One region of the Virgibacillus proomii genome, then DNA from elsewhere that is predicted to be linked to it. Evidence: riboswitches for the same ligand, from Rfam matches in the RefSeq annotation. Region 1 holds a riboswitch; each other region holds the start of a gene.

Region 1 (3,291 bases):
AGCCGTATAATACATAAATAAATAACGATTTTACAAACTGATTCCCGTCTTTCTTTTTATTGGATACGTCTGAAGCAAAAATAGTTGGTGTTCGACGTCCGTCCATCGTTAGCTTGACTTCAAGTATTTTACGCATCATTGGATAATCAATTCGGAGCATACGAAAAAACGGTTGAAGCAAATCAAGTAATTTTAACCAAAAATTAATCATTGTTATCACCATTTGTCACAATCCGTACAAATTTCTCTGCTGTTTGTTTATGCGCATCAAACCCGGTTAATTGGTTGAAAATACCTTCCAAGGAACCTTGCTTATTCTGCTCTCGTAATTCTTCAAACGTTCCATCTGCGGCAATATCTCCATCTAGAAGGAGTACAATGCGATTACTAATCTTTTCGACAACATCCATAATATGCGAAGAGTAAAAAATCGTTTTCCCATGTGCGACTAGCTGCTCTAAGATGTCTTTTATAATCATCACACTATTGGCATCCAGTCCACTTAATGGTTCATCAAGAAAAATCAAATCTGGGTTATGTAAGAGGCTGGAAATAATTAAAACTTTTTGCCGCATCCCCTTGGAAAACGAAGAAATACGTGTATGTAAAACATCTTCCATGCCAAATTGCTGCATGAGGCTTTCGGCTTTGTTTGCTGCTTCGTTTTGCTCCATGCCGTAAAGCTCACCAATAAATGTTAAATACTCATTTGCTGTCAGATTATCATAAATCTCTGCATTTTCTGGAACATAACCAATTTTACGCTTATATGAATAATCACTTGTTGCAATATCTTCGCCAAAGATTTCTACCGTACCACTATATTCTTCCACTAAACCGAGCATAATTTTAAGGGTGGTACTTTTTCCGGCACCATTAGGTCCAATATATCCAATAATTTGTCCTGGATATACATCGAGATTAATGTTATTTAATACGTTTTTGCTCCCATAACTCATAGATACATTTTTTAATGACAGCACTTTTTCCGTATACATCAAGCTCACCTGCTTCCTGGTAAATTTTTAAATTCAATGTCAACCACCCAGCCTTCAAGTGGTAAGGAATAAAAAAGAAGTGCTTTCCTAACTAAATAATGACAGTTTGTGAAAAAACGAATAGATTGTAGGAGCACTTCATAGGATCATTATACGGCAATAGAGATTATTTATCATCCAATTTTTATAATATGGGAAACAATTTCAAAATAGGAAATCTATTGGGGGTAGATTCAGGAAAATCTGATTTATAACATGATGGAAATGACATGATGAAAAGTTAAATTTCCCAGTGTTAAAATAGGAAGTCCTTTCTAGTTACTAGTAAAATAAGTATCACAAGTTTATCCACATAACAAACATAAGTAGATGATACTATGCTTATTAACATAACTGAAAAGCTTGTAATCGTAAATGTAAAATAACCTCCCAGTTTTTTAACTTGTTTTCGCAAATTTTAAATAAAATATTGACAACGATATATTTTCCGTGTAGAGTATAAACAAATTTAATATACATGTATTTCTTATCCAGAGAGGTGGAGGGACTGGCCCAGTGAAGCCTCGGCAACAGACTTTGTTAAAGTACTGTGCCAATTCCAGCAAGCACAATGCCTGAAAGATAAGAAGAGTGATAAAGACGTTAATCAACCAACCTCTTCTTATTTCTATTAGGAAGAGGTTTTTATATTTTTATTGGATCATTCAATAATAGGTAACTCTTCCTAAATAAAATGGGCAATTGCTTTACGAGTTCCAAATCATTTTGGTGCTTGTACTTTTTACAATGAAAAGAAGGGAAGATGAGAAAATGAGTAAATTAGATGAAGTACAATGGCAATATTTAAAGAAAAGCTTAGATGAAATGGAATACGGATCTGTCGTTATTACCGTCCATGATGGAAGGGTTACGCAAATTGACACAACGGAGAAAAAGCGGTTTACCAATAATAACAATCGTTCATTGCAAAAATGTAAATAATTACTGCCGATTAGACAACTAAAGGCATCTTTCACCTATCAAATTATTAGAGAAGGTGTAGGATGCCTTTTTCTATGTCAGGAAATCGTTATACGTAAGAGAGTATAAATTTTTATTCAAAAACGGATTCGACAGCGAAAAGGTACGCGTGTGGATGAGGCACGCTAGCCCTGTTCAAATTTTTGTTATTTCATAGAAAGGAGAGCTTATATAATGACGGAACGATGTAGGCAAGAAACGTTTGTCACGCAAATTGGAAATCGTAAAGATGAGCCATTTCATGCGGTAAGTACGCCGGTCTATTTCTCTACTGCTTTTCGCCATACGGAAATTAGCTCGAATGAGGGCTATGATTATTCCCGCTGTGGAAGTCCTACTCGTGATGTGCTTGAAGAAGCAGTGGCCCAGCTGGAATACGGAGACAAAGCCTTTGCTACAGCTTCTGGGATGGCAGCAGTACATTTAGTATTTTCCCTGTTTCATAAAAATACGCATTTTATTTCGTCACGAGACATTTACGGAGGAAATTATCGGTTATTTGCAATGCTTCAAGATAAATACGGGTTTGAATTTACCTACTGGGAAGGCGATTGTTACGATACATTAGCTTCAAACATCAAAGAAAATACACAGGCAATTTTTATTGAATCACCCACGAATCCGTTAATGCGAACGGTTGATTTAGTAAAAGTTTCGAACATCGCTAAACAGTATGATCTGCTTTTAATTGTAGATAACACGCTGTATACCCCGTTAATTCAACAACCGATTAAAGAAGGAGCTGATATCGTCATTCATAGTGCAACGAAATACTTAGCTGGGCATAATGATGTGTTAGCAGGATTGGTCATTGCCAAAGGAGAAAAACTTAGTAAACAACTCGCTTTTCTTCATCAGTCGATAGGAACGGTCTTATCACCATATGATTGCTTTAGTCTGATCCGAGGGATAAAAACGTTAGCGTTGAGAATGGAGAAGCAAGAATCGAATGCAAAGCAAATCGTTCCGTATTTGCAACAGCACCCGCTTGTTACGGATGTTTACTATCCCGGTCGAGGCGGGATGGTCAGTTTTGAAATTCTCGATGAAGTTTATGCACCACTGTTTTTAAAGGCTGTACAATTATTTACCTTTGCAGAGAGTCTAGGAGGAGTAGAAAGCTTTATTACGTATCCTGTTACCCAAACACATATGGATATTCCGGAAGAAATTCGCAATGCATATGGTTTGTCTAATCGTTTACTGCGGATTTCAGCAGGTATTGAACACGCAAATGATCTAATTGCAGATTTAAATCAAGCGTTTGATTTAA
Region 2 (3,291 bases), 950 kb from region 1:
ACGCATTCCACGGAATGAAGTTTCACTTTATTGTATAAAAAAACGATAGCTTTTAAAGATTGGGCGATAAGCCAAGTTTTTCTAACCTAAAAACGTACATTTACTCCTTTTCTACGTGTCAAAATGCCTTCCGAATTATATTTACGATACCTGATAAAGTCAGATATTCATATTGCCTCTTTGTGATTAAACATTCACTCTAAAGAAAGACTAAGCTCGTTTGCATGAACAATTGGAACAGTAGAAAAAATTTAGCCTATTCCTAAATCCTTTCGTGCATTTGTATCTATATTTAAATGTTCAATCTTCTTTACATGATACCAAAGCTGTTAACGAACATATCTGCCTCAACTGTAGAATCTCTATAAGAGTTTCCAGGATCATATAGAGTTGTTTCACTGAATTTTCTAGTTTTTCTAATAAATTATCATGAAATCAGATAAAGGGTAATAAATCATCGGTTTTAAATGCTTATTTATACTATCCGTGCTTGAAGAAAGTCTGGAATCATTTTCCCCTAGCTAAAATAACCGCTTTCATTGTTCCCCTTGTATTGAAGATTTATCCCGCATGTAAGATGTCGTATTTTTCTCATTTCAAAATGTGCTATTAATGTTACGACATGATGAGAAAAACGGCATCTAAATACCCGATTCGTTCAACTAACATTCCGTGTAAAAAACATTCCACGGAATGAAGTTTCACTTTATTCCAATGTTACTTGAAAACTATAATATTATTCGTCTGTATTAAAGTATAGTCTTACATTTTTGTTGCAAATATGTTGCAAGACGCATTTTAATATAATCATGCTTACTAGACTATTAATTTTAAATAAAATGATATTAATTAGGAAAAAAGTAAGATAATACAAAAATACTATTTGACAGAAAATAAAATAAGTAATACTATAGTAACAATAATTTAATATACAATACTTCTTATTAAGAGAGGTGGAGGGAATTGGCCCAAAGAAACCTCGGCAACGGGAATGATACTATTCCTGTGCCAAGTCCAACAAGCATTTTATGCTTGATAAATAAGAGGAGACCCCAATGAAATGGTATCTCTTCTTGAAAATATACAAGGGGGGGTATTTTGTTTTTATATGACAAGTAAAGCTAAACATTTAGCACCGAACTAGACTATAAAACTAGAATGGGTTTTTATACTTTAGTCTTTTAATTATTTTGGGATTTAAATGCCAATGAATGACTGCAAATGGCTTATAGCTTTAATTTTCAGACAATTAACGCAAATGAGTTAGATTTTTTAAGAATGTAGCTTTTTTTAAAAAGCAGCATATGATATACTATTCCATTTTTAGATTATTTTAAAAATTTAGGTTTGGTCTGTTTGTTTTAAAGTTGACAGTTATTTTTATAATTATATAGGTCGAAAAATTCCGAAATAATAAAGAATATGGTTAATGCTACTAATTTAAAAAGGAGGGATCAACATGGGCAATAATTTATTAGAAATCAAAAATTTAAAAACTTCTTTCAGAATTAAAGATCATTATTATGCTGCAGTGGACGATGTCTCTTTATTAGTAAATAAAAATGAGACGATGGCGATTGTAGGTGAGTCTGGTTCTGGAAAAAGTGCTTTAGCATTCTCGATAATGAGATTACATAATCGAGCAAAGATAGAAGGAAATATTTACTTCCATGGCCAAGATATTGTTCATTTACCAAATGCAAAATTAAATAAGCTCCGAGGTAATGACATGGCTATGATTTTTCAAGATCCTTTAACAGCATTAAATCCATTGATGACTGTTGGGGAACAAATAGGTGAAGCATTATTACTCCACAATAAGGAACTAACGAAGCAAGAGCGCCAAGATCAGGTTATTAACTTACTAAAACAAGTTGGTATACCTAGACCAACGTATACATGTGAACAATACCCCCATCAATTATCAGGTGGAATGCGACAGCGGGTTATGATTGCAATTGCTATCTCAAATAAACCAAAATTACTAATTGCTGATGAACCTACAACAGCTTTAGACGTAACCATTCAAGCTCAAATATTACGTTTAATCAATGATTTAAAAGACAAGATGAACACAGGTATCATTTTAATAACCCATGATTTAGGGGTTGTGGCAGAGATGGCAGATCGTGTAGCAGTAATGTATGCAGGGCAAGTTGTTGAAGTAGCAAATGTACAAACACTGTTTAAAAACCCTCTACATCCATATACTAGATCGTTGTTAAACTCCATACCAAATACAGATCAAGTAAACGATAAGCTTCATGTTATTCAAGGAATTGTACCTTCCTTGCAAAATCTACCGCGTGAAGGGTGTCGGTTTGCTGCACGAATTCCGTGGGTAGAGAGAACAGCTCACGAATCGGACCCGAAATTGCGTGAAGTCGCTCCTGATCATTTTGTTCGCTGTACGTGTTATCAACACTTTTACTTCCCAGAGGAACAAAATAAGGAGGTGTTTGGTAATGGCACTTTTAGAAGTTAAAGATTTAAAAGTCCATTTTCCAATTCGAGGAGGAGTCTTAAATCGGAAAATTGACGAGATCAAGGCTGTAGACGGAGTTTCATTTTCTATTGAACAAGGAAAAACATATGGTCTTGTAGGTGAATCAGGATCAGGTAAAACAACAACAGGACGTGCGATTATTGGATTAAATCATGTCACGAGCGGAAATATACGATTTTCTGGTGTTGATTTAACGAACTTAAGATCAAACCGAAGGGATATTCGGAAAGAAATTCAGATGATCTTTCAAGATCCTTACTCTTCCTTAAATCCCAAAAAAAGAGTATTCGATATTGTTGCAGAACCGCTACGCAACTTTGAAAGATTATCAAAAGTGGAAGAAAGAAAACGAGTACAAGAATTGCTGGAACATGTTGGCTTAAGCCCAGAAAGCATTTTTAAATATCCACACCAATTTTCAGGTGGACAACGGCAACGAATTGGAATTGCCCGAGCGATTGCATTAAAGCCAAAATTAATTATAGCAGATGAGCCAGTATCTGCTCTGGATGTATCGGTTCAAGCTCAAGTTCTAAATTTTCTAAAGGATATTCAAAAGGATTTAAATTTAACGTATCTTTTCATTAGTCATGACCTAGGTATTGTAAAACATATGTGTGATGAAATAGGCATCATGTACAAAGGACGTTATGTAGAAGAGGGTTCTAGGGATGACATTTTTTATAATCCTCAACATATTTATACAAAACGTCTCATTGCGGCGATTCCGGATATCGATCCTTTTAAGCGACAAAAACTACAGAAATGGCGAGATGAAGTAGAAA
Region 3 (3,291 bases), on a different contig from region 1:
TTTTAATAGTATTCAAATCTTTTAAACATCAATGCTTGATTATTTAATGAGACAACTCTAAAATAAATATAATTAGCCGAGCATAGGAAAGCTAGACTTTTGCTTACATACAATGGAAGAAGAAATCATATCCATACTTCTATCCAAAGAAAGAAGGAGAAAAATGAATGATGTTTCTCAGATTAGATCAGGTAGTTTATATACAATAGGGGCATACGTTCTATGGGGGTTTCTACCAATCTATTGGAAATTCCTTGATCATGTTTCACCTGGAGAAACGTTAGCTCATCGCAGTATCTGGTCATTTATTTTCATGTTTATCATCGTTTTAGTTACCCGAAACTGGCAAGAATTTATAGATGAATGGAAGGCTTTGCTTCATGATAAACGGAAATTAATAGGCATTTCATTGGCAACTATTGTCATTAGCCTAAATTGGCTAACCTTTATTTGGGCAGTAAATAGTAATCATGTTGTACAAGCAAGTTTAGGTTACTATATTAATCCATTAATCAGTATTTTATTAGGAATCATTGTTCTAAAAGAAGCTTTTACCATGAGACAAACCGTATCGTTTATTCTTGCAACTATTGGAGTTCTGTATTTAACATTTAGTTATGGCACGTTTCCTTGGGTTTCTTTACTGCTTGCAACTACCTTTGGACTGTATGGATTATTGAAAAAAAAGCTAGATATAAAAGCAATGATTGGACTAACCATAGAGACGATGCTTATTGTACCAATCGCTATTATTTATGTGATTATGATTCCAGACCATGCTTTTCAAATAAACGAATTTTTTTCAAACACTAACTTTTTATTAATGGGAGCTGGAGTAATGACTGCTGTTCCATTATTATTATTTGCTAGTGGAGCAAAACGAATCACTTTAGGAATGATTGGCTTTTTACAATACATTGCTCCTACATTAATGCTGTTAATAGGTGTATTTCTCTATGATGAAGCTTTCACATCAGCCCATTTTATCGCTTTTTTATTTATTTGGGCTGCGTTAATAAACTATATGCTGTCGAGTTTTTATCATCCGTTTAGAAACAAACAGATGTCATCTTCTAAAACTACGAGTTGACATAAAGCCATTATACTCATATAATATTCAGTAATTTAACAATTGTATCTCTTATCAAGAGCGGTGGAGGGAATAGGCCCTGTGAAACCCAGCAACCTGAAAGCAATTCTGCATATTGCTTTTTACGGTGCTAAATCCTACAGATCATCTTGTAAATGATCTGAAAGATAAGAGGAGGAACAGAATGACCCAAACCCTCTTCTTATTAGGAAGAGGTTTTTTTATTTACCTCTTCTTCTCAAGTGAGCAAAAACGAAAGGAGTCGGTTTGCAACGTCCAAACAGAAAACAAGGCAACAGAAGGAACCGATGCTGACTAGGCATAGTCAAAAATTTTTTTCTTAAGAGCTGTTCACTTTTTCTTCATCAAAACTATTAGGGAGGAATAAGTAATGACAAATTTTCAAAAGCATGACAGGGAGACCGTATTACTACATGGAGGGCAAATACCTGACCCTACAACAGGATCAAGAGCTGTACCAATTTATCAAACGACATCTTATGTTTTTAACGATACAACACATGCACAAAACTTATTTGGATTAAAGGAAGCAGGCAATATCTATTCGCGAATTGGCAATCCTACCGTTGCTGCGTTTGAACAACGGGTAGCAGAATTAGAAGATGGAGTTCAGGCTGTTGCAACTTCTTCAGGAATGGCCGCCATTACATTTGCCATTCTTAATGTAGCAAGTGCAGGAGATGAAATTATCACAGATAGTAACCTTTACGGCGGTACTTACAATCTATTTGCGAATACATTGCCGCGTTATGGTATTCATGTAAAATTTGTTGATGGAACGAATCCGAACGAGGTTGAAGCAGCTATTACAAACAAAACAAAAGCTATTTTTGGAGAAACGATTACGAACCCAAGCCTCCAGATATTTGATGTAGAAAAAATAGCTGCGATTGCCCATGCCCATCATATTCCACTAATTATTGATAACACATTTGCACCATATATCACAAAACCCCTAGCTTGGGGTGCAGATATTGTCGTACATTCGGCGACCAAATGGATAGGTGGACATGGTACCACGATTGGAGGTGTCGTCGTCGATGGCGGACGATTTAATTGGAATCATGAAAAATTCCCGGGATTTACAGTTCCAGATGAAAGCTATCATGGTCTAAGGTTTGTCGATGTAGGACCAGCTGCCTTTGCTACAAAATTACGAGTTCAATTGTTACGTGACATAGGTGCCTGTTTGAGCCCTTACAATGCCTTTTTATTATTACAAGGATTGGAAACATTGCATTTACGCTTGCCACAGCATGTCCAAAACGCCCAGAAAGTTGCTGCATATCTGAATAGCCATCCGGCAATTGAGTGGGTATCATATCCAGGTCTGGAAAGTCATCCATCCTATCATTTAGCAAAAAAATATTTCAGTCATGGTGCTGGATCGATTATTACCTTTGGTATCAAGGGAGGGCTAGAAGCAGGTCGTACGTTAATTGACAACATTGAACTATGGTCACATGTCGCTAATGTTGGTGATGCAAAATCATTAATCATTCACCCGGCATCCACCACCCATCAACAGCTGTCAACAGAAGAATTAGCAGTAAGTGGAACAACAGAAGAAATGGTTCGTTTATCTATCGGTTTGGAATCGATAAATGATTTGCTAAAAACATTAGATACTGCCATTGCCAAAGCAACTGGGAATGCTGAAACAATTGGATCTGATGAAGATGATGCCATTGAATGGTTACTCCATTCTCCATTCGCTAGAGAAGATGGGAATGTCCGTAAGAAAACGATTGTAGTATATGGGCTGGGACAGGCAAATAATAGCAGTAAAGAAAAAGTGAAGCAATTGCAACAATTAGGATTTGATCTCGTCGAAGTTGGCAAAACCTTTCATTCAGAAACGCTTCCTCAATATGATGAATTGTCTGCTATTCCAACCATAGTGGATGCAATCTGGTTCATTCAACCTGAGTTACCGGCTACTGTATTGCAACAGTTCATTAATAAAGATGGTAAGATTTTATGGATCGAACATCCAGATGCCAATCTTACTGTGTTAGAGAATGTAAAAGCTGCAGGAATACCGATTATTACTGGGAAGAATCCTTATGAGTTGGCTGTTTCTCTCCGATGTAATCAAAAAAGTCTGGTTACCGTATAATGAATGGTATCTTTTTCAGCATTATTTGCTGGGTTTGAGATTTTGGACGAATAGGATCCAG

Evidence for each region. Region 1 has a riboswitch for S-adenosylmethionine ahead of BN1066_RS08930 (YezD family protein). Riboswitches for the same ligand answer to the same signal wherever they lie in the genome.
Region 2: another riboswitch for S-adenosylmethionine. It lies ahead of BN1066_RS12890 (ABC transporter ATP-binding protein); the one in region 1 lies ahead of BN1066_RS08930 (YezD family protein).
Region 3: another riboswitch for S-adenosylmethionine. It lies ahead of BN1066_RS06220 (O-acetylhomoserine aminocarboxypropyltransferase/cysteine synthase family protein); the one in region 1 lies ahead of BN1066_RS08930 (YezD family protein).

Annotation. Positions count from the first base shown of each region.
Region 1 is NZ_FUFN01000010.1:185,619-188,909, forward strand. It holds gene BN1066_RS08920 (hypothetical protein) at 1-211, opposite strand, end outside; gene BN1066_RS08925 (ABC transporter ATP-binding protein) at 204-998, opposite strand; SAM riboswitch class I at 1,522-1,626, shown strand; gene BN1066_RS08930 (YezD family protein) at 1,809-1,979, shown strand; gene BN1066_RS08935 (PLP-dependent transferase) at 2,193-3,291, shown strand, end outside.
Region 2 is NZ_FUFN01000010.1:1,134,932-1,138,222, forward strand. It holds SAM riboswitch class I at 939-1,046, shown strand; gene BN1066_RS12890 (ABC transporter ATP-binding protein) at 1,460-2,485, shown strand; gene BN1066_RS12895 (ABC transporter ATP-binding protein) at 2,466-3,291, shown strand, end outside.
Region 3 is NZ_FUFN01000009.1:765,675-768,965, forward strand. It holds gene rarD (EamA family transporter RarD) at 164-1,090, shown strand; SAM riboswitch class I at 1,139-1,264, shown strand; gene BN1066_RS06220 (O-acetylhomoserine aminocarboxypropyltransferase/cysteine synthase family protein) at 1,482-3,230, shown strand.